DNA from 3 places in the Mesorhizobium sp. M0244 genome. Region 2 is predicted to be linked to each of the others. Evidence: riboswitches for the same ligand, from Rfam matches in the RefSeq annotation. Region 2 holds a riboswitch; each other region holds the start of a gene.
What was found. A riboswitch is a leader RNA that binds a small molecule or an ion and turns the genes downstream of it on or off. The one in region 2 is predicted to bind thiamine pyrophosphate.

Region 1 (7,970 bases), on a different contig from region 2:
GGTCGTCCAGCCTGGTGCCGCCGCGCTGCGCCAGCATGTCGGAATAGCCGCCGGCATATTCGATCCAGCGGCCGCCGCCTTCCGGCGCGATGATGCTGGTCACGGTGCGGTCGAGGAAATCGCGATCGTGGCTGACCAGGATCACCGTGCCGGCAAAGCCGGCGACCAGTTCCTGCAGCAGCTCCAGCGTCTCCATGTCGAGATCGTTGGTCGGCTCATCGAGCACAAGGAGGTTTGCCGGCCGCGCCAAAACGCGGGCGAGGATCAGCCGCGCCCGCTCGCCGCCCGAAAGCTCGCGCACCGGCGTGCGCGCCTGTTCCGGCTTGAACAGGAAGTCCTTCATGTAGGACACGACATGCCGCTGCTCGCCATTGATGACGAGGTTCTCGCCGCGCCCGTCGGTCAGATACTGCGCCAGCGTCTCCTGCGGGTCGACGGCTTCGCGCTTCTGGTCGAGCGTGGCGATCTCCAGATTGGTGCCGAGCCGCACCGTGCCTGCGTCCGGCTTCAATTCGCCGGTCAGCATCTTCAATAGCGTCGTCTTGCCGGCGCCGTTCGGCCCGACCAGGCCGACGCGATCGCCGCGCTGGATGCGGGTCGAAAATCCCCTGACCACGGTCAGATCGCCAAAGCTCTTCTCGATGTTCTTGGCTTCGATCACCAGTTTGCCGGATTCGGCGGCGTCGCTGGCTATCATCGTCGCCGCACCCTCGGCGCCGCGATGGCCGCGAAAGCGCTGGCGCATGGTCTGCAACTCACCGAGCCGGCGCATGTTGCGCTTGCGCCTTGCCGTCACGCCATAGCGCAGCCAGTGCTCCTCGCGCACGATCTGGCGGCCGAGCTTGTGCTGCTCGCGCTCTTCCTCCTCCAGCACGATGTCGCGCCATTCCTCGAAATAGGCAAAGCCCTTGTCGAGACGGCGGGTCTGGCCGCGGTCGAGCCAAATTGTGGCGCGCGACACGCGTTCGAGAAAACGCCGGTCATGCGAGATGACGACCAGTGCCGAGGAGGTGCGGGCAAGCTCCTCCTCCAGCCATTCGATAACCGAAAGGTCAAGGTGATTGGTCGGTTCATCGAGGAGGAGAATGTCGGGCTCCGGCGCCATGACGCGGGCGAGCGCGGCGCGCCTCGCCTCGCCGCCGGAGAGATCGTTCGGCCGTTCCTCGCCGGATAGGCCGAGATGCTCCATCAGATAGGTGGCGCGGTAAGGATCGTCGGCCGGCCCGAGCCCCGCCTCGACATAGGCGCGGACAGTCGCAAAGCCGTCCATGTCGGGCATCTGCGGCAAGTAGCGCACGGTCGCCGATGGCTGGCGGAAGACTTCGCCGTCCTGTGGTTCGATCAGCCCGGCGGCGATCTTGAGGAGCGTCGACTTGCCAGAGCCGTTGCGGCCGACCAGGGCGATCTTGTCGCCAACTGAGGCCGTCAGGGCGGCACCGTCGAGCAGCGGCGTGCCGCCAAAGGTCAGCTTTATCCCGTCGAGATTGAGAAGCGGCGGCGCCATGTCAGCTTTCTGGGCTCAGCTTTCCGGAAGAGGGTAGGGATGCGCGAGCAGCAGCGCGCGGCCGCTGGCCAGCGCGATTTCGAGCCGGCCCTTGACCTCGTTGGAAATGGTTAGCGACGAGCCGAACGCAACCTCGACATCGTCGAGCGGCCATTTGGCGCCGGTGACTGTCAGGCCGGCGAGATCCGAAAAGCCGAGCACCGAAAACAGCGTGCCGTCGACATAGTCGAAGCCGGTCTTTCCAGGCAGCAAAGGAATGCCTTCCTGTGCGCCGCTGGTCAAAAGCACTTCCGTTCCGCCTTCCGCCAGCCGGACGCTCAGCGCCAGATGCAGGAAGATGTGGTCGGTGCGTTTGCCGCCGAAGGCGCCTGCGAGCACAAGGCTGGTCGCACCGCGTTCGAGCGCGGCGGCGATAGCGAGTTCACCGTCGGTCTTGTCCTTTTCAGCGGGAAACACCTGCCGTGGCACGGCGGCCAGATCCTCCGGCAAATCGGCAGGCACGGAATCGAAATCGCCGACCCAGAGTTCCGGCCTCAGGCCCAGCATACGGGCATGGCCGATGCCGGCATCGGCGGCAATGACGCGCGTGCCGGCGACCTGGCGGTCGAGCAGCGGCGTGCGGATGAGATCGCCGCCAAGCAGGATGGTGAATGTGCTCATATCTCGTGGCCCTTACCAGCCCTGCCCCGGAAACGGAAGATGAAACGGCAGACGAAACGGAAGGCCGCGCTTTGGATGCCCGGCAAACTTCCGCTTGCGCGGCACTTCGGCCGGGCCTATGTGTCGAAACGCTCTAACGGGGTGCCGGACGCGATCTTCGCGGACCGGCTGAGAGGCAAGACTGCCAACCCGCTGAACCTGATCCGGTTTGTACCGGCGGAGGGATTAGACGTTTCGGACAGCCCGACGCCTCAATTCCTTTCAACGCGAACGAAGGAGGCGCCGATGCGCAGTTTTTTCCACTCTCTTGTCTCGATTGTCCTGCTTGCAGCATCCGCGCTCGCCCTGCCAGGGCAGGCATCGGCACAGGATAAGCTGACCGTCTATACCTATGAAAGCTTCACCGCCGATTGGGGTCCGGGACCGGCGGTGAAGAAGGCTTTCGAGGCCGAGTGCGGCTGCGTCGTCGAATTCGTCTCGGTCGCCGACGGCGTCGCGCTGCTCAACCGTGTGAAGCTGGAAGGCGCCGCGACCAAAGCCGATATCGTGCTTGGCCTCGATACCAATTTGACCGCAGATGCCAAGGCAACCGGCCTGTTTTCGCCGCATGGCGCCGTGTCGGACGTCAGCGTGCCGGGCGGCTGGAGCGACGGTATTTTCGTGCCGTTCGACTATGGCTATTTCGCCGTCGTCTACGATACCGAAAAACTGAAGAGCCCGCCGAAGAGCCTCAGGGAATTGGTCGAGGGCGATGCCGGCGACAAGATCGTCATCCAGGATCCGCGCACCTCGACGCCGGGCCTTGGCCTGCTGTTGTGGGTCAAGTCGGTCTATGGCGACAAGGCGCCGGAAGCCTGGGCCAAGCTCAGGGCAAAGGTGCTCACGGTAACGCCGGGCTGGAGCGAGGCCTACGGCCTGTTCACCAAGGGCGAGGCGCCGATGGTGCTGTCCTACACCACCTCGCCGGCCTATCACATGGTTGCCGAAAACACCGAGCGCTACCAGGCGGCGTCCTTCGAGGAAGGCGAATATCTGCAGATCGAGGTCGCTGGGATCACCACCAAGGGCGCGAAGAATCCGCTGGCGGAAAAGTTCATGGCCTTCATGACCGGGCCGAAATTCCAGGACGTCATTCCCGAGACCAACTGGATGTTCCCGGCCGGCAAGACCGACAAGCCGCTCAACCCGGCTTTCGACAAGCTCGTCAAACCGACCAAAACCTTGCTGTTCAGCTCGGAGGAGGTGGCGGCAAATCGCAAGGCTTGGGTCGACGAGTGGCTGGCGGTGATGAGCAAGTAGGCTTTCACCGACGAAGATGTTCGCTCTACGGCGCCCCCCTCTGTCCTGCCCTCTTTGCCAAAGCTTGGCATCTCCCCCACGAGGGGGGAGATTGGCCGTCATTTCGGCTTTCGCCAATCTCCAACGTTGCAGGACTGAGCGAGGCGCGGACGCTGCCGATCTCCCCCCAAGTGGGGGAGATGTCCGGCAGGACAGAGGGGGGCGCGAAGGAACGCCGTCCTCGCTAAGAATCTCGAATCTGGCGGTCTAGCGTGCAACGCGCGTCATCATCGGACTCCCGCGTCACCGCTGGCACAGTCGCGCTCGCCGCCATCGCGCTGCTGATCGGCGGCGCCTTCGCAGGGCTCGTCCTGGAAGCCGCACGCGACCCTTCCGGTGCTGTCTCGGCTTTCGATTCCTATCTCTTCCGGGTCACCCGTTTCACGCTCTGGCAGGCTCTGTTGTCGACCCTGCTCTCCGTCGCACCAGCGCTGTTCGTCGCGCGTGCCCTGTCGCGGCATCCACAGTTTTTCGGGCGAGGCTTTATCCTGCAGCTTTTCGCCGTGCCGCTGGCGCTGCCGGCCATTGTTGCCGCACTCGGCGTCTTGGCACTCTATGGCCGCGCTGGGTTTTTCGCCGGCATGCTCGGCGCGATTGGCGGCCAGAGCTGGCCCGGCATCTATGGTCTGTCGGGCATTCTCGTCGCCCATGTCTTCTTCAACCTGCCGCTGGCAACGCGGCTGTTCCTGGAAGCGTTGCAGACGGTGCCGGCCGACCAATGGCGGCTGGCGAGCCAGCTTGGCATGGGCGCGGCGCCGGCCTTCCGGCTGATCGAATGGCCAACGCTGCGTGCGGCCCTGCCGGGCATCGCCGGGCTCGTCTTCATGCTCTGCATCACCTCCTTCACCATCGTGCTTACGCTGGGTGGCGGGCCGCGTGCGACGACGCTGGAGGTTGCTATCTACCAGGCGCTGCGTTTCGACTTCGACCCGGCGCGGGCGGTGACGCTGACCTTGCTGCAAATTGCCCTGACCTTTGTCGTGGTGCTGGCATTGACGCGGCTTGGCGCCAATATGACCGGCGACGCCAATCTGCCGGTTGCGCCGCGCCGGTATTTTTCAGCTGGTGCGGCCGAGACCGTGCTGAACGCGCTGGTGATCGGGCTGGCACTGCTGTTCGTCGCCGGGCCGATGGCGGCCACGCTGGCGGCCGGGCTTGGCGCCGATCTCGGCCGCCTGGCCGGCGAGAGCGCGGTGCGGCAAGCGACGGCGACCAGTGCCATGCTCTCCCTCTTATCGGCGCTGCTCTCCTTGGCGTTGTCGCTGTCGCTGGTCATGGCGCGCCGGGCGCTGGCACTCACCCGGCGGACCGGCAGGCGGACGCTGCTCGAACATCTGGCCGACACCGGTGCGGGGTTCGTCCTGGTGGTGCCGCCCATTGTCATCGGTGCCGGCTGGTTCCTGCTCCTGCGCACCGTCAGCGATGTCTTTGCGATCGCCCCTGTCATGGTGGTTGCGGTCAATGCGGTGATGGCGATGCCGTTCGCCATCCGCGCTATCCGCCCTGCCTATGACGCGGCGAGCGAACGCCACGAACGGCTCTGTGCACAGCTTGGCATCTCGGGCTGGAACCGGTTGCGGCTGGTCGACTGGCCGTCGCTGCGGCGGCCGCTCGCCACCGGCTTCGCTTTCGCCATGGCGCTGTCGCTCGGCGATCTCGGCGTCATTGCGCTGTTCGGCAGCGATTCCGTGCAGACCTTGCCCTATCTGCTGCTGGCGCGCATGGGCAGCTACCGCACCGAGGATGCGGCCGGGCTGGCGCTGCTGCTCGGCCTTGTCTGCCTGGCACTGGTGCTGACCGCGGACTGGCTGGGAAGGAGAGAGAAATCATGATGCCGATCAGCCCGGAACGGTCCATTTCGGTGGAAAAAAGCGCGGCCGTGCGGCTCGACAATGTCTCGTTCAGCTATGGTGAAACGCCGCTTATATTCGACGTCGATTTCCCGGCGTCGGAAATCACCGCCATCATGGGGCCGAGCGGTTCGGGAAAGTCGACGCTGCTCAATCTGGTGGCCGGTTTCGAGGTGCCGCGGTCGGGCCGCGTGCTGATCGGCGGCGCCGACGTCAGCACTGCGCCGCCTTCAGAGCGGCCGGTGTCGATGGTATTTCAGGAAAACAACTTGTTTGCCCATCTTTCCCTCGAGCAGAATGTCGGGCTCGGCCGCTCGCCTTCGCTCAGGCTGAACGACGCCGATCGCGCCGCAATCGCCGCAGCGCTGAAGCGCGTCGGCCTTGCCGGCAAGGAAAGCCGGCTGCCGCGCGAACTCTCGGGCGGCGAGCGGCAGCGCGTCGCGCTCGCCCGGGTCCTAGTGCGCGACCGGCCGGTGTTGTTGCTCGACGAGCCGTTCGCTTCGCTCGGACCGGCACTGCGCGACGACATGCTCGACCTGGTGGCCGACGTCCATTCGGAGCAGCGCATGACGGTGCTATTCGTCACGCACCAGCCGGACGATGCGCGCCGTATCGGCCGAAACATGGTTTTCCTGGATGGTGGCACGGTTGCCGCGACGGGCACCGCCGCCGATTTTTTCGTCGGGGCTGGACCGGAGGCATTCCGACGCTATATCGGCTCGGGTCCGTTTGCGGCTGGATCACGAGATGTTGCCCGGAAGCGGACATAATTTATGGTCAAACCGGCGGAAGGCGAAGCGGCGCTTGCTTGCCATGGTCGAGGTAGTGTGGCTAGGTCCGCCAGGAGTTGGTCCGGCTTAGACCGTGATTTGCCCTTGCTGCCTCGTATCTGTCGGACGCACGAAGGACGCCGTAGCACTTGATTTTGCGCGTGATGCTTTCCGGAAATCGCGCCCGATTTTCGCGGTCACGTGCCAGGACTTGAAAGGAAGCCGATCTGCCGACCGGCATCGACAATCGGAGGGTGAAACCGCTGGCGCGCTTTCTGGCGCTGGCCGGTCTTGCCGTGGCGCTGGCAAGCTGCCAGATGTTCACGCCTCCCGACGTGCAGGAATCAGGCTTTCAGCCCTCAGACAAGCCGATCACGGTCGACAACGTCGCCGCCAACGGCAAGCTCGCCCAACTGGCGAAGGCGCAGCACCCGCGCATCCTCGCCACCTATGGCGGAGAATATTCCGACCCCAAGCTCGAGCGCATGGTGGCCAAGATCGTCGGCAGACTGACCGTGGTGTCGGCCAACCCGACCCAGACCTACCGCATCACCATCCTCAACTCGCCCAACGTCAATGCCTTCGCGCTGCCGGGCGGCTATCTCTACATCACCCGCGGACTGCTGGCGTTGGCCAACGATTCAGCCGAGCTTGCCGCCGTCATTGCGCATGAGATGGGCCACGTTACGGCCAATCACGGCCTGCAGCGCCAGCAGCTGGAAGCCGAAGAGGGCTTGGCGACCAAGGTGGTTTCGGATGTGCTCGGCGACAACCCGACGGCCAAGGCGGCGCTGATCCGCGGCAAGTTGAGGCTGGCCCAGTTCTCGCGCAATCAGGAGTTGGAGGCCGACGCCATCGGCATCAAATCGATCGGCGAAGCCGGTTTCGATCCCTACGCCGCCGGCCGCTTCCTGCAGTCGATGTCGGCCTATACCGATTTCCGCTCGATCAGCGGCGCCACCGACGCCAGCCTCGACTTCCTGGCGACGCACCCCAATACGCCGCAGCGTATCGATCTCGCGCAGCGTCACGCCCGCCAGTTCGGCGCGCCCGGTGTCGGGTCGCGCGACCGCGATTCATTCCTTTCCGGCGTAGACGGGCTGCTTTACGGCGACACACCGGAGGAAGGCTATGTGCGCGGCGAAACCTTCCTGCATCCTGGCCTCGGCGTGTCGTTCTCGGTGCCCAACGGCTTCATCATCGACAATTCGGCAGCGGCGGTGACGGCGACCGGCCCGGGCGACATGGCGATCCGCTTCGACGGTGTTTCGATCGACAAGGGCCGCTCGCTGACCGACTACATCCGCAGCGGTTGGGTTGCCGGCCTCGACGACAGCAGCGTGCGCCAGGAGACGATCAACGGCAACGAAGCGGCGACCGCGCATGCCGGCGCCGATGGCTGGCAATTCGATATTGCGGTGATCCGCGCCGGCGGCCAGGTCTACCGCTTGCTGACCGCGGCACCTTCGGCCAGCACTTCGCTGAGCACGGTGGCGCGCTCGGTCAGCGGCTCGTTCCGTATCCTGAGTGCTGCCGAGAAGGCGGCGTTGAAGCCGCTGCGTATCCGCATCGTCACGGTGCAGCCCGGCCAGACAATGGGCTCCCTGGCCGCACAGATGGTCGGCGTCGACCGCAAGCTGGATTTGTTCAGGGTGCTCAATGCGCTGTCACCGGGTGCCGCCGTCTCGGCCGGCGACAAGGTCAAGATCGTCACGGACAAATAGCAGCCGACGCGATTTTCAGGCTGCGAGAAATTCCGGATTCTGCTTCACCAGCGCCGCCTTGAGTTTTTCCATGGCGCGCGCCTCGATCTGGCGGACACGTTCCTTGGAGATGCCGAGCGTCTCG
Region 2 (7,970 bases):
GGCCGACAAGCTCGGCCCGCAAGCCCGAGCACTCAGCTTTTCGCCATCCCCGTCATTGAAGCCTGGCCGGCACAAATCTGGGGCTCAGCAATTGTTGACTGCGAGCGCGATCGATCAGCCCCGCCGTGAAGAGCCTCGACTGCCAAGCCGCCGCGAGTTGTCTATGAAACAGGACTGCAGTGGACACACTCCCCGTCCGCATCGCTCAGCACTCGCGGCATGGATCGTTTCTGGTCGGGCGGAGCCGGTCGCGCCTTTCCGGCAGGACCATCTCGTCGAGGAGTTGCGGGCCAGCCACGTTTCGGTGCGAGAGGCTTTTCGCCGCCCCCCTTGTATATACTCGGGTTTCGCTCCGCTGCGGGTTGCAACGAGCGACTTACCTCACCGCACAGAGCGGTGAGGCGAACGCCAATGATCGGCAGTCGAGCTTGGGGCTGCGCCAACACCATCAATCTCGCACGAGCAGTTACGCAATATCCTGTGTCCGCCCTTCAGAAGGCGACGAGCAATTCTATCCGGCAGGACCTGGCTTCTCTAGAGCGTGCCGGAAGCGGACAAAGGGGCGGACTAGATAAATGCGTGGGGACGGGTGGACGAAGGCGTACGATAGGATTAGACGACGTTCGCAAATCCCCCAAATCAGTCGAGAGCGCGATGAAGCAGCAGCGACCTTTTGTCGTCGAGATAAAACAGAAGCGTGGCCTGGTGAAGCGGCCAGAGTCGATCTGGGCCGGCATTGACCTGGCCGCCGTCGCGAACGATGTCGCGAAAGCGACCACGAAAGATGCGGCCGATGACGCGGTGCGGCAGCCGATTGTTCCAAGCGAAGATGTTCGTTCTCTGCCCGTGTTCACCACCGCTGAAGTAATATCCGACGCCCGGCGCTTGAGCATGCCTGACGTATCGCTTTCTGAGCCGCCAACCGTTGAGGAAGCACCGGTTCCGGATGCATCGCACGCACCGCATGGAAATCGACGAACACGCAGCAGGAAGCGATGGCAGAAAGATGTTCCTTTGCCGCGAGGTGAACGATGGAAGCGGCGCCTGCCATGGATGCTGCGCCAGAGCCGGCCTGAGCGGTAGGTCGACAGCGCCAGGATTGAAGCTGCTCTGCCGAACTGTCCACAAACGTAGGAAATCGCTTGTTTTCTGCTGGCGGAGCCTGAGACCGCAACGGCACGCGACTATCGCCGCGTGCCGAGCCTGGGTTTGAAATCTTCCTTAGGCTGCTTCGCAGATCCGGGCCGACGCAATCTTGTGGTTGGCATTTTGTCCCTCCGGCTCGCTGAGACGCTCACGTTCGGCGGCGACCACAGGGCGGCGATGGGCCGGTTGGGCATGCCGCGTACAAGCGCTCGCGCGACCAGTAGCAGGACGCGCCGAGAACACTTCGATATCCGAAATCGCGGTCAGCATCATCGGATCCCAGTTGACCAGTCGTGTATCGCGATAGATCAAGCCTTGCCTGTAGACCGTGACGAAGACTTCCAGAACGGCCTTCGACAGACCCTCGTCCATGGTGAAGCGTTCGAAGGGCAACGGGCCTGCAATTCAAGTATTTAGGTCCGGACTAGACGGCTCCGCGGCAATGCTAGGAATGTCGTCTATCCGGACAGGCTTCCCGATTAAATAGCCTTGAGCTTCATCGCAGCCGACGCGACGCAGATAGTCGAGCTGTTCGGAAGTTTCTACGCCTTCAGCTGTTACCTCAATTCGAAGCTCATGCGCCAGCTTAATCAATGATCTTACAATCGCTGCGCAGTCGGCATCAGTCAGCATATCCTGGACAAAAGATCGGTCGATCTTGAGCCGCGAAAGAGGCAGTTTGCGAAGGTAAGTGAGTGGGCGCCCTCTGACGGTTTGGATGCCCACCAACTCCTGCGGTGCCCGTCTGCGGCGAAATTCGAAGATACCGAAAACCGCAACGCTCCCTTGCGAAACCGCCGACCTAACGTGGTCCATGTTCGCTATCCGAGCGAAATCGTGACCCGTTCTGTCTGGCCCTAGTTCCGCTTCAATCTGGCCTGCGCGATGTCGAGGAAATGCTGCGATCGCGGGATCGTCGTTCCTACGAGAGCATCCGCCGATGGTGCCGAAAACATGGCCCTGATTATGCGCGCCGCATACGCCGCACGGCGCCGACGAAAGACCGTCTCGACACCTCGCGGTGGTCGAGGAAGCGTGGGATCCGGAGGCATCGCACCCATCGGCTGCAGTCAGATGGACCGCTAGAAGGAAGCGGCGGGCAGGAACATGTGCCTTTGCGACGAGGGGACGATGGAAGCGGCGCCTACCATGGGTGCTGCGCCAAAGCCGGCGTGGGCGGTAGGGCCGACTGCGTTAGGATTGAAAGCTGCCCTTTGTCGAGCCGTCAGATGACGGGCTGCGCATGGAGGATTCCGGCCGAACAACATTGTAGTTCGGATCGCACCCATACTGACAATCCACGCCGAGTTATTCCGCCACAAATCCCCAATTGACCTCCGGATAAACTCTACGCGTCGGATCACGGCGGCCGGGACAGCGAAGCAGAACTGAAAGCAAGCCCAGGTGTGATCGAGGTGACCGTCAGCGCCTGCAAGCGGCCCTTGGCCAGCGCCGATGGCTACCTGACCCGGGCGTTTCTTTCGCCTCTCATCGCAGCTTCAAGGTCCGCGGCCAGAGGGCGCCGCGCTATCGACGGTCGACGGCGACACAGTCAACACTAGCTGCTTCTGCCTGTTGGTCACCCAATCGCGCATAAAGGACAACTTGCGCAGTATTCCCTTTGGGCGCCACGAGCCGCAGAATCGTTGCGTTAAATTGCACCTTACGCATTCACAAAACCGCCCCCTTGGAGTACTGGGAGCGCAGAGAAATCTCCGGTCGCAGCCTTACCCGGTCAAAACAAGGACTCAAACCATGAATGCCCTCATCATCTGCTCCGGCGGATTGGACTCTGTTTCGCTCGCTCACAAGGTGGCGACCGAGCAGAAACTTATTGGCCTGCTTTCGTTCGATTACGGCCAAAGGCACAAAAAGGAACTCGGTTTTGCCTCTATCTGCGCCAAACGGCTGGGTGTTCCGCACCAGATCGTCGAAATCCGCGATGTCGGCCGCAAGCTGAGCGGCTCGGCGCTGACTGATAATGTGGACGTGCCCGACGGGCATTATGCCGAAGACTCCATGAGGATCACGGTGGTGCCGAATAGGAACGCCATCATGCTGGCTATCGCCTTCGGGGTTGCCGCCGCGCAGAAGGCCGATGTGGTGGCCACTGCCGTCCATGGCGGAGATCATTTCATCTATCCCGATTGCCGGCCCGCATTTGTCGATGCCTTTCAGACGATGCAGAACCATGCGCTCGCAGGCTATGCCGATATCCGCCTTTACGCTCCCTATGTGAATATGTCGAAGGCTGACATCGTCAGCGAGGGGGCAAAGTACGGTACGCCGTTCGAGGCGACTTGGTCCTGCTACAAGGGCGGCGCACGTCATTGCGGTCGCTGCGGGACATGCGTCGAACGGCGCGAAGCATTCGATCTGGCCGGCATTGCCGACCCGACAGATTATGAGGACGCAGACTTCTGGCTCCACGCCATCCAGACAAGGAGCGCGTGATGTTCCGCATTACCAAAGAATTCCACTTCTCGGCCTCGCATCAGCTCACCTCCTTGCCGCCAGATCATCAGTGCGCGCGTCTGCATGGCCACAACTATATCGTCGTGGTGGAGCTTTCAGGTGGCGAATTGAACGAACATGGCTTTGTGCGCGACTATCATGACCTCGCCGCACTGAAGCATTACATCGACGAGACGCTCGACCATCGTCACCTGAACGACGTGCTGGGGCATGACCAGGTCACGGCGGAATATCTCGCCAAACACCTCTACGACTGGTGCAAGGTGCGGCTGCCACAAACCTCCGCCCTGCGGGTGAGCGAGACGCCGAAAACTTGGGCGGAATACCGGCCATGACGTGCGTGTTGGATCCCGGAATTCGCGTGAGCGAGATTTTTGGGCCGACCATCCAGGGCGAAGGCATGCTGATCGGCTTGCCCACGGTGTTCGTAAGAACGGGCGGGTGCGATTATCGCTGTTCCTGGTGCGACAGCCTGCATGCGGTGGACAATCGCTTCCGCCATGAATGGAAGACCATGTCCACAGACGCGATCTGGCAAGAGGTCAATTTGCTTTCGGGTGGCCGACCAGTGATGGTGTCGCTCTCAGGAGGCAATCCGGCTATCCAGCCGCTCGGCGCGCTGATCGAACGCGGGCATCGTGAAGGCTACCGCTTTGCATTGGAAACCCAAGGCTCCGTGGCCAGAGACTGGTTCGCCGAGCTTGATGTCCTGGTTCTAAGCCCAAAGCCGCCATCGAGCGAAATGACGACCGATTGGACTGCGTTCGAGGCGTGCGTCGAGGCGGCGCGGGATAAGCCGCAAATCGTGCTCAAGCTCGTCGTGTTCGACGAAACAGACTACGGCTATGCCAAGGATGCCGCCGCGCGCTATCCGCAACTGCCCGTTTATCTGCAGCCTGGCAATCACACGCCGCCACGCCCTTATGGCGAAGAAGTTGATATGGACGGCATAATGAAACGCATGGAATGGCTAATAGAAACAGTGACCTGTGATAGATGGTTTGACGCGCGCGTCCTGCCGCAACTTCATGTTCTGCTCTGGGGCAACAAAAGGGGCGTCTAGCCCGCGCAGTGCTAGGGTGGCCCTGCGTCACCCCTGCATTTGGAGAAATCACGTCAATCGTAATTGAGACCCGATCAGTTCAGCACACTACAGCGCACAGCAAGTGGCACCACTGCTTAGGCGAAACCGCCTCTGACAGAAGAAGCCGGCAACAACATTGACGCCCTCATCGAGTTCACCGCTGATGTCGTCTCAGCATATGTCTCCAACAATCCGGGTGCCGGTAGGCGAGCTCCCTGCCCTGATCGGCCAAGTGCACGCAGCCCTGAAAGGCACGATCGGCAACGTTTCCGCAGAAATGCCGGACGCTCTCAAGCCTGCTGTGTCGATCAGGAAGTCGGTGACACCGAACTACCTCATCTGTCTTGACGACGGGAAGAAATTCAAATCGCTGAAGCGCCATCTGTCGACCCACTACGGGCTGACGCCGGACGACTATCGCGCCAAATGGGGTCTGCCTTCGGATTATGCCATGGTCGCGCCGAACTACGCCGCCACCCGCTCGGCCTTGGCCAAGACAATGGGTCTCGGCCGCAAACCGAACGAGCCGGAAAAGCCGGCGGCGGCAAAGTAGTCCCGCAAGAAGGCCGGAGCCTGAGTTAATCGCTCGAGGTTCCTTATGGCGCGGAGCAGCCATCGGCATAATCTGCCCGGAATATGAAAGGCGGGGTCAGCCCCGCCTTCCGTTGCAAAACAGCCGGGTTTCACAGGCAATCGCGAAGGCTTGCAGCACTGCTGACGGATCCCGGTTGGGTATCTTGCCGCGGCTGGCTAACATTAGTTGTGGGGTGGTCGACGCGGCCGTGGGAGCAGCATTGTTGGGATGTGCACGAAGCCCGCGTCGACCGAGGTCATTAGCCGCCTCGGTCTCCTATGCCGAATAAGACAGGGGGCGGAACCTGCTCAAACGCGCAATCGAACTTGTGCACGCCTATATATTTCGCACGCCTGAATTGAAAAGGAACCGTGCGTGGTCCGATTTGAATCAAACCGATGTGGTCCCTGACATTCAGTCGGTCTTTACCATTGGCTGCTAACTTTCGCGTAGCGGCAAGGTTCTGAGTACCGCGCAAGCCAAAAGGCTCGCTCCAGAAACGGAGCGGGCCTTTTTTTGCGTCATTTTGGGAAACGTACTCCAAGGATTGCTGCTGGCCTACAGGCTGGGCGAAACGGTCGAACGTGGCTGATCTGTTCGTGGACCCGCAATCGGTCCGACCTTATGCGCGACCGCCGCGGCCTCGTCAGAGTCATCGGTCGCGACTTTCCGCCCGCTTTGATTGCCCGCCGATCACCGCCGCAGCTCGAACGCACTTGACAAGATAGTTCCGGCCCGCTCAATTTGAGGTATTCACCAGGGGAGTCCCGGCAAGGGGCTGAGATACTGCTGGCTTTCGCGGCGCAGTGACCCGTTGAACCTGATCCAGTTCATACTGGCGTAGGGACGGTGCAAGCGCTTTGCGGGAGTTTACGCCCGAGGTCCTGTTTCGGCAGATCGCTAGAAGCGTCTTTTCATCCTTCCGGCACAGAACTGGGTCTCCAATGCATGAGCAAAGGAGCCTCAAGATGAATGCCCTCACCCCCGCCGTGTCGACGGGACCGCTGCCCGCCTCACGCAAGATCCACAAGTCCGGCGTCCTCTATCCGCACATCAAAGTGCCGATGCGCGAAATTGCCGTCCATCCGACGGCCGGCGAGCCGCCCGTCATCGTCTACGATCCGTCCGGCCCCTATACCGACCCGACTGTCGAAACCAGCATCGAAAGAGGTCTCGCCCGACTTCGCCAGGAATGGATCTTGGCGCGCGGCGATGTCGAGGCCTATGACGGCCGCCATGTCCGGCCCGAAGACAATGGATTTCTCACGGGCGAACGCCTAACGCCGGAGTTTCCAGTCCGTAACCGGCCGCTGAGAGCCAAGGCCGGCAAGGCGGTGACACAGCTTGCCTATGCGCGCGCCGGCATCATCACGCCAGAAATGGAGTTCGTCGCCATCCGTGAGAACCTCGGCCGCGAGATCCTGCACGGCAAGCTTGAGCGCGACGGCGAAGCCTTCGGCGCGGCGCTTCCCGATTTCGTGACGCCGGAATTCGTGCGTGACGAAGTGGCGCGCGGGCGGGCAATCATTCCCGCCAACATCAATCATCCCGAAAGTGAGCCGATGATCATCGGCCGCAATTTCCTGGTCAAGATCAATGCCAATATCGGCAACTCCGCTGTCACCTCCTCGATGGCCGAAGAGGTCGAAAAGATGGTCTGGGCGATCCGCTGGGGCGCCGATACGGTGATGGACCTGTCGACCGGCCGCAACATCCACAACATCCGCGACTGGATCGTGCGCAACTCGCCGGTGCCGATCGGCACGGTGCCGCTTTACCAGGCGCTCGAAAAGGTCGGCGGCATCGCCGAGGACCTGACCTGGGAGGTGTACCGCGACACGCTGATCGAACAGGCCGAACAGGGCGTCGACTATTTCACCATCCATGCCGGCGTGCGGCTGCATTACATCCCGCTGACCGTTGACCGGGTCACGGGTATCGTCTCGCGCGGCGGCTCGATCATGGCAAAATGGTGCCTGCACCATCACCGGGAAAGCTTCCTCTACGAGCACTTCGCGGAGATCTGCGACATCTGCCGCGCCTATGACGTCTCCTTTTCGCTCGGCGACGGCCTTCGTCCCGGCTCGATCGCCGATGCCAACGATGCGCCGCAGTTCGCCGAGCTGGAAACGCTTGGCGAGCTGACGAAGATCGCCTGGGAGAAGGATTGCCAGGTGATGATCGAGGGGCCTGGCCACGTGCCGATGCACAAGATCAAGCAGAACATGGACAAGCAGCTCGCCGTTTGCGGCGAGGCGCCGTTCTATACGCTTGGACCGCTGACGACCGACATCGCGCCGGGCTACGACCACATCACCTCAGGCATCGGTGCTGCCATGATCGGCTGGTTCGGCACCGCCATGCTCTGCTATGTCACGCCCAAGGAGCATCTCGGCCTTCCCGATCGCAACGATGTCAAGATTGGCGTGATCACCTACAAGATCGCCGCCCATGCCGCCGATCTGGCAAAGGGCCATCCGGCGGCGAAAGTCAGGGATGATGCCCTTTCCCGAGCGCGCTTCGAGTTCCGCTGGGAGGACCAGTTCAATCTGTCGCTCGATCCCGAAACCGCGCGGTCCTTCCACGACCAGACCTTGCCCAAGGAGGCGCACAAGCTGGCACATTTCTGCTCGATGTGTGGGCCGAAATTCTGCTCGATGCGTATCTCCCACGACATCCGTGCCGAGGCGC
Region 3 (7,970 bases), on a different contig from region 2:
CGGTGTCGAGGTGGTGATCTCCAACCTGCCACCGGCCGTGATGTGGGGCGACTACTGGATGAAGTCGGAATACGATTCCGTCGTCGTCGGCATCAACTTCCTGACAGGATCCGACCCCGACACGTCGGATTACCTCAGTTCGAAATCAATTCCGGCCAAGGGCGGCGCCGGCCAGAATACGTGGCAATATGCCAGCCCTGAGGTGGACAAGCTGCTCGAAGCCGGCGGCGTCGAATTCGTGCCGGAGAAGCGCAAGCAGGCCTACCTGAAAATCCAGGAGACCGTGCGCAACGACCTGCCTTTCCTGCCGATGTTCCAATACGCGACCGTCCGCGGACACAAGTCCGGTGTCGAAGGGGTCGAGCCGAACATCAATGTGCGCATCGACTCCTGGGACGTGGCCACCTGGTACTGGTCCTAGCTGCGGACGTGAGGCCGGGCCGGCACTGACGGCTCGGTTTCAATCGCCGACAAAGGCGCCACTGGCGCGACCCATATCCGACGGACAGCAAAAACGGAGACATCCGGCATGCTTCGCTATCTGCTGGGACGCTTCTGGCAAAGTCTCGTCCTGCTCCTGCTGGTTTCGGTGATTGGCTTTGCCGTCTTGAACCTCGCTCCAGGCGGACCGCTCTCGCAGTTCAGCCTCACGCCAGGGATGACGCAGGCCGATCTCGATCGCATCGCCTCGCAAATGGGGCTCGACCGACCTCTTCCGGTTCAGTACATCGACTGGCTGTCACACCTGCTTCGCGGTGACTGGGGACGTTCCTACCGGGACGGAAGGCCGGTGCTCGACATCATCTGGGAGCACCTTGTCGCAACATTGCTGCTGATGGGCGTATCGACCGCGATCGCCATCTCCGTCGGTACGTGGGTAGGTGTCCTTGGCGCGCTCAAGCGGTATTCGATCTTCGACTACGCGGCGACAGTCGGCGCAATGGTAGCGTTGTCGATCCCGACCTTCTGGTTTGGGTTGATCGCGATTTACATCTTCTCGCTCCGGCTCAAATGGCTGCCGGCCGGTAACATGTACACGATCGGCAATGGCTCGCTCGGCGACTACGCGATCCATCTCATCATGCCGAGCATCGTTCTTGCGCTGGTCAATGTCGCCGTGTGGAGCCGCTACATGCGCACCGCGACGCTCGACGTCATCAACCAGGATTTCGTCCGAACGGCCCGGGCCAAGGGGCTGAGTTCCCGACGCGTGTTGATCCGCCATATCCTCGGAAACGCCCTGCTGCCGATGATCACGCTGCTGGGACTGCAACTGCCGACAATACTGGGTGGCGCCCTGGTGACGGAAACTGTCTTTACCTGGCCCGGCATGGGGCGGCTGTTCCTCGATAGTCTCGGTTACAGCGACTACCCCGTGGTGATGGGCCTGTTGATGATGTCCGCGGTCCTCGTCCTGGTCGGCAATCTGGCCGCGGACCTCACCGTCGCGTTCGTCGATCCGCGCATTCGATTGAGCTGAGGAACGAAGCGATGACCCAGTCGGATTTCCTTGTCCCCACCCACGCCAGGCAACGCTGGTGGCATAGCCGCAGCGTGCGCCGATTTGCCCGTCATCGACTGGCGATGTTCGGCCTGGTGATGATCATCGTTCTGGTGCTGGCCTGCGTCTTCGGACCCTTGCTGCTGCCCTTTGACGATCTCTACATCGACCTGCGTGGCCGGTTCTCGCCGCCGTTCACGGGCTATCATTTCTTCGGCACCGATCCGCTTGGCCGCGACATCGCGGCGCGCCTCTTCATGGCCGGCCGCATTTCGCTCCTGGTCGGCTTCGCCGCGATGATCATCAGCACGGTCTTCGGAACCGTGCTCGGGATCGCCGCCGGCTTCTTCGGCGGCCGCATCGGCACGGTACTGATGCGTTTCGTCGACGCGATGCTGTCCTTTCCCAACATCTTCCTGCTGCTGGCGATGGCGGCCTTCATCAAGCCGAGCCCGATCATGATCACCCTGATCATCGCGGCAACGAGCTGGATGGAAATCGCGCGCATCGTGGAGGCGGAAGTGCGTTCGTTGCGCGAACGCGACTTCGTCGTCGCCGCCCGCATGCTCGGGCTCAGCAACAGCCACATCATGTTTCGCGAGCTGTTGCCCAATGCGATCGGTCCGATCATCGTCGCGGCCACGCTTACCGTTGCCCGCGCCATCCTTCTGGAAGCCTATGTCAGCTTTCTCGGCTACGGCATCCAGCCTCCGCTGCCGAGTTGGGGCAACATGCTGAACGGCGCCCAGCAATATCTCGACAGCGCGCCGTGGCTGGCAATCGTTCCTGGTGCCGCAATCACACTGGCGGTCACCAGTTTCAACTTCATCGGCGACGGATTGCGCGATGCGCTCGACGCACGAAGCGACATGCTGTGAGGCCGCCCGGAATGGCAAGGTTTTCGCCGTTTGAAGTCTCGCTCTGGTATGCGACCGCGCCGCCGGCGCCAGAGACCAGCCCTCTGCAAGGACGCAGGCGGGCGGACGTCTGCATCGTCGGCGGCGGCTACACCGGGTTGACCACCGCACTCGATCTCGCCCGTGACGGCATAGACGTCGTTCTGCTCGAAGCCCAGGAGATCGGGTTCGGCGGCTCGGGCCGCAATGCCGGCCACTGTACGCCAACCTTCACCCATTACAGCCTGCCCGAACTGCGTGCCATGCTGGGCGAGCCGTGGGCCGAACGGCTGATCGCCCGGCAGACAGGGGCAAACAAACAAGTCGCTGGGATGATCGAGCGCTATGGCATCGATTGCGAATGGCAACAGAACGGCTACGTCATGGGCGCGCTTACGCCAGGCGCTGTCGCCAAGCTCGAGGCAAAGGCGCAGCAATACAATGCCGTCGGCGCCAAGACGCGGGTGCTCGACAGGCAGGCGAGCGAGGAGATGACCGGCAGCCCGCGATATTATGGCGGCTGGTTTCATTCCGAGGCCGGTCACCTCAATCCATTGGGATATGCAAGAGGCCTAGCACGTGCCGTCATGGAGGAAGGTGGCACAATCCACACTGGGTCGCCGGTCCGCGATGTCGTGCGACCGGATGGTGCCTGGGCAGTGCACGCAGGCGAAGGAACCGTCGTCGCCGACAAGGTCATCTTTGCGACCGGCGCCTACACCGTCGACGGATGGCCCGGCCTCGACCGGACCTACAGGATCCAGAGGGTGTTTGTCGCCGCCACCCAACCGCTGACCGCCAGCGAACGCCAAACCATCCTGCCGCGCGACACGACGATGCATGACGGCCGCGGCGACATCTTTGTCTACAAGTACAACGCCGAGGGACGGATCGTCGCCTCGATGTTCCCGATGGGCCGGCGCGGCCGGGACCTGGCCTTTACGCATCGCCTCATGTCCGACCGCCTGCGCTGGCTCCATCCGCAGCTCAGCAGCGACTTGAGATGGGAGTATTTCTGGTTCGGCGAGTTGGACATGCAGAAGCGCACCATCCCGAGATTCTATCAACTCGCGCCGGGCGTCGTCGCGTTGACGGGGCTATCCGGTCGCGGCGTGCCTACCGGAAGCATGCTCGGCGGCATACTCGGCGAATGGGCGAAGGGCGTTCCTGAAAAAGACCTTTCGCTGAAACTCGAACCGCTCCGGCGGGCACCCTTCTTCATGTCGTTCGCTCCGGCCGCGATGTTACGATACTATCGCGTCTCGGACTGGCTGCGGGCAAAGGCTAGCGGGTCTCAACTCCCACCCCACGCCTAGCCAGGATCGAATGGAAGATTTCGCGACGCCTTCGGACCTGAGTCTGGCACTGGCAGACAAGGGTATGCGCTCCTCGATCCGTCAAAAATTTGCGCCAAATCCGCTCGATTTCAGCGACTATCGGCATCGATCGGTCGGCTTTCGATAGCGCCGCGACGAATCGCGACCCGCTTGGCGCCGGAGAAAGACCGTCAACCAAGACCGAGCGGTCCGTTTGATTGCGACCGACATCCGCTCACCGCCGTGGCGTGCCTCACTTGCCGTACGACGCAAGGAACACGTGCACGCCGGCTGCGGCGTGTCGTCGAAGCTCCGCTGGCTTTGGAATCGCCTCGTCACCCAACAGCATGGCGCTGCTCAATGGCTCGCCCATAATCAACCAATTGAACTGGGAAGCAGCGGCAGCTGGATCATCGATCGCAATTAGGCCGCGCTCGGCCAAGCGCTCGAACAGCACTGCCATCGCCGCTATTGCGCGCCTGGGTCCGCCCTCAAAGAGCGCCCTCGCCAGTTCAGGGAAACGGCCGACCTCGCCGATCACCAGGCGACGCAGTTGCATGACGCGCGGCGTGAGCACAAGGCGGCCGGCAACGCAGCGCGCGCTCGGCTTCCCCTTGCATGCCGCCAATCCGCGTGTTAAATACTGAACCACATGGTTCAGTATTTCCGGCCCCGCCTCGATGCCTCGTTCGCCGCGCTCTCGGACGCCAACCGACGCGGCGTTCTGGAGCAACTCGGGCGTGCAGACGCTTCGATCACGGACCTTGCCGAGAAGTTCCACATGACCCTCACGGGCATGAAGAAGCATGTCAGCGTCTTGGAGCAGGCGGGGCTCGTCACCACGGAGAAGGTCGGGCGCGTGCGGACCTGCAAGCTCGGCCTGCGCGGACTGGAGGAAGAGGCGGCATGGATCGAGAGGTACCGCCAGCTCTGGGACGCACGCTTCGACGAGTTGGACAAGGTTGTCGAGGAATTGAAACGGAAGGAGAAAGTCGATGGACGAAAGAAGAGATAGTGAGCCCACCCCCATGAAGAACCGCACGACGGTGGAACGCAAGTCCGAGCGTGAGCTCGTCGTTACGCGAACCTTTAACGGCCCGGCGCGCATCGTGTTCGAGGCGTGGACCAAGCCCGAGCTGTTCAAGCAGTGGTGGGCGCCGAAGTCGATGGGCATGTTCCTGCGTTCCTGCGAGATGGATGTTCGTGTCGGGGGCAGGTACCGTTTGGTGTTCGGCCACGATGGCTCAAACCCTGACGAGTTCTTCGGTAGGTATATCGAAGTGACACCGCACTCGCGCCTCGTCTGGACCAATGACGAAGGTGGTGACGGTGGACCCGTCACCACGGTGACCTTCGAGGAAAAAGGTGGCAAGACGCTGCTGGTCATGCACGAACTCTATCCCTCGAAGGAAGCTCTCGACGCTGCCGGCACCGGGGCGGCGGATGCGATGGGCGAGACGTTCGAGCAACTGGACGAGCTTCTCGTCACGCTGGGCGCGAGCGTGGGGCGGTCATGAAGTCGTCGATCTCGCGGTCGGCCGCCTGGCTCTTCACTACGCGGAAGAGAACCCCGACGAGGTCGTCGCCGCCCTCTGCGGACCTACGAGACCATCATCAACCCCATTGGCAACACGACCAACCGAGGTTGGTCTCGTCGTGCGCGTCCGACTCGATCGTCGGCGCTATCCCATCGGCAAGAATATCTCAAAGAAGGAACTGCGAGAACTGAAGGTCGAGTGCGAAGAGTTTCACGGCGAGTGGGACTACGTCATCAGATCGCGCATGGAACGCCGGATTTGATCATGGCGCAAATTCCCTTGTTAGTACCGTTGGCGTTGGTCGTGCGCGTGATTGGAAAATTGACATTGCGCTATCGCGATGCTCGACGCCCCGTAGAGGCAACGTGTTCCCGCTTACGACGTCCTCGTCCTGAATGCGTCCATAGAGTTGATCATGACATCATCGAGTGACCTTGAGCCGATCGGCTCTTACAAACGTCGTGAGGCTGAGACCGTACGCCCCGATTCTCCGGCTGATACGGCTGACTATCCGTGTCATTCGCATGCTATCGATCACAAGACTACGCAACGCTATCCAAATCTATCCGACGCTATCCCCGTCATTCCCACTCGATTGTTTCAACCCATGATAACCCATTGATCTCGCGAAGCAATTTGTTTGCGCTCTGCGCAGCTGCCGTCAGGCATAACCGTCAAAAATTTGGTTTTTGATTGACGAATTTCGGCTGCCCGAGGGAATCCATCTATCGCCTACTATCGGCGTTTTCGGCAGACCGACGGACTCCTCCCCAGTACGGTACACTCGCAGAAAGTACCGTCCGCGCGGTATATTCAGGGACTTGTCCCGACGCCTGCGCGAGCTTTTCTGCCCGGTTTGATCGCCCGACGATCACCGCCGCGGCCCGAATGCGCTTGACAAGATAGCGCTGGCCAGCTCAATTTCGATGCATTCACCAGGGGAGTCCCGGCAAGGGGCTGAGATACTGCTGGCTTTCGCGGCGCAGTGACCCGTTGAACCTGATCCAGTTCATACTGGCGTAGGGACGGTGCAAGCGCTTTGCGGGAGTTCGTGCCCGAGGTCCTGTTTCGAGCAGGTCGACCAAAGCGTCTTTTCATCCTTCCGGCACAGAACTGGGTCTCCAATGCATGAGCAAAGGAGCCTCAAGATGAATGCCCTCACCCCCGCGGTGTCGACGGGACCGCTGCCCGCCTCTCGGAAAATCCACAAGTCCGGCGTCCTCCATCCGCAGATCAGGGTGCCGATGCGCGAAATCTCCGTCCATCCGACGGCGGGCGAACCGCCTGTCGCCGTCTACGATCCGTCCGGCCCCTATACCGACCCGACTGTCGAAACCGACATCGAAAAAGGCCTCGCCCGACTTCGCCACGAATGGATTTTGGCGCGTGGCGATGTCGAAGCCTATGACGGCCGCCATGTCCGGCCGGAAGACAATGGATTCGCCGCTGGCGAGCGCCTGACGCCGGAATTTCCCGTTCGCAACCGGCCGCTCAGGGCCAGATCAGGCAAGGTGGTGACCCAGCTTGCCTATGCGCGCGCCGGCATCATCACGCCCGAAATGGAGTTCGTCGCCATCCGCGAGAACCTTGGTCGCGAGATCCTGCACGGCAAGCTTGAGCGCGACGGCGAGGCTTTCGGCGCGGCGATCCCCGACTTCGTCACGCCGGAGTTCGTGCGCGACGAGGTGGCGCGCGGGCGGGCAATCATTCCCGCCAACATTAACCACCCAGAGAGCGAGCCGATGATCATCGGCCGCAATTTCCTGGTCAAGATCAATGCCAATATCGGCAACTCCGCTGTCACCTCGTCGATGGCCGAAGAGGTCGAAAAGATGGTCTGGGCGGTCCGCTGGGGCGCCGATACAGTGATGGACCTGTCGACCGGCCGCAACATCCACAACATCCGCGACTGGATCGTGCGCAATTCACCGGTGCCGATCGGCACGGTGCCGCTTTACCAGGCACTCGAAAAGGTCGGCGGCATCGCCGAGGACCTGACCTGGGAGGTCTACCGCGACACGCTGATCGAACAGGCCGAACAGGGCGTCGACTATTTCACCATCCATGCCGGCGTGCGGCTGCACTACATCCCGCTGACCGTTGACCGGGTCACAGGCATCGTCTCGCGCGGTGGCTCGATCATGGCCAAATGGTGCCTGCACCATCACCGGGAAAGCTTCCTTTACGAGCATTTCGCGGAGATCTGCGACATCTGCCGCGCCTATGACGTGTCCTTCTCGCTCGGCGACGGTCTTCGTCCCGGCTCGATCGCCGACGCCAATGACGCAGCACAATTCGCCGAGCTGGAAACGCTCGGCGAGCTGACGAAGATCGCCTGGGCGAAGGATTGCCAGGTGATGATCGAGGGCCCTGGCCACGTGCCGATGCACAAGATCAAGGCGAACATGGACAAGCAGCTCGCTGTCTGTGGCGAGGCGCCGTTCTACACGCTGGGGCCGCTGACGACCGACATCGCGCCGGGCTACGACCACATCACCTCAGGCATCGGTGCTGCCATGATCGGCTGGTTCGGCACCGCCATGCTCTGCTACGTCACGCCCAAGGAGCATCTCGGCCTTCCCGATCGCAACGATGTCAAGACCGGCGTGATCACCTACAAGATCGCCGCCCACGCCGCCGACCTGGCGAAGGGTCATCCGGCGGCGAAAATCAGGGATGATGCCCTTTCCCGCGCGCGCTTCGAGTTCCGCTGGGAGGA

Region 1: another riboswitch for thiamine pyrophosphate. It lies ahead of thiB (thiamine ABC transporter substrate binding subunit); the one in region 2 lies ahead of thiC (phosphomethylpyrimidine synthase ThiC).
Region 3: another riboswitch for thiamine pyrophosphate. It lies ahead of thiC (phosphomethylpyrimidine synthase ThiC); the one in region 2 lies ahead of thiC (phosphomethylpyrimidine synthase ThiC).

The regions. Positions count from the first base shown of each region.
Region 1 is NZ_JAMYSE010000002.1:40,636-48,605, forward strand. It holds gene NKJ08_RS02445 (ABC-F family ATP-binding cassette domain-containing protein) at 1-1,504, opposite strand, end outside; gene NKJ08_RS02450 (thiamine diphosphokinase) at 1,520-2,164, opposite strand; TPP riboswitch at 2,292-2,406, shown strand; gene thiB (thiamine ABC transporter substrate binding subunit) at 2,450-3,463, shown strand; gene thiP (thiamine/thiamine pyrophosphate ABC transporter permease) at 3,715-5,334, shown strand; gene thiQ (thiamine ABC transporter ATP-binding protein) at 5,331-6,122, shown strand; gene NKJ08_RS02470 (M48 family metalloprotease) at 6,377-7,846, shown strand; gene NKJ08_RS02475 (RNA polymerase factor sigma-32) at 7,862-7,970, opposite strand, start outside.
Region 2 is NZ_JAMYSE010000048.1:68-8,037, reverse strand. It holds gene NKJ08_RS24190 (MFS transporter) at 1-59, shown strand, start outside; gene NKJ08_RS24180 (hypothetical protein) at 655-1,083, shown strand; partial or broken gene NKJ08_RS24175 (class I tRNA ligase family protein) at 1,381-1,530, opposite strand; gene NKJ08_RS24170 (EAL domain-containing protein) at 1,552-1,962, opposite strand; gene queC (7-cyano-7-deazaguanine synthase QueC) at 2,902-3,600, shown strand; gene queD (6-carboxytetrahydropterin synthase QueD) at 3,600-3,956, shown strand; gene queE (7-carboxy-7-deazaguanine synthase QueE) at 3,953-4,684, shown strand; partial or broken gene NKJ08_RS24150 (Ros/MucR family transcriptional regulator) at 4,817-5,258, shown strand; TPP riboswitch at 6,028-6,144, shown strand; partial or broken gene thiC (phosphomethylpyrimidine synthase ThiC) at 6,248-7,970, shown strand, end outside.
Region 3 is NZ_JAMYSE010000010.1:122,426-130,395, forward strand. It holds gene NKJ08_RS10635 (peptide ABC transporter substrate-binding protein) at 1-421, shown strand, start outside; gene NKJ08_RS10640 (ABC transporter permease) at 530-1,480, shown strand; gene NKJ08_RS10645 (ABC transporter permease) at 1,492-2,379, shown strand; gene NKJ08_RS10650 (NAD(P)/FAD-dependent oxidoreductase) at 2,391-3,713, shown strand; gene NKJ08_RS10655 (TetR/AcrR family transcriptional regulator C-terminal domain-containing protein) at 3,967-4,446, opposite strand; gene NKJ08_RS10660 (ArsR/SmtB family transcription factor) at 4,366-4,728, shown strand; gene NKJ08_RS10665 (SRPBCC family protein) at 4,709-5,230, shown strand; gene NKJ08_RS10670 (ISAzo13-like element transposase-related protein) at 5,157-5,513, shown strand; TPP riboswitch at 6,179-6,295, shown strand; partial or broken gene thiC (phosphomethylpyrimidine synthase ThiC) at 6,400-7,970, shown strand, end outside.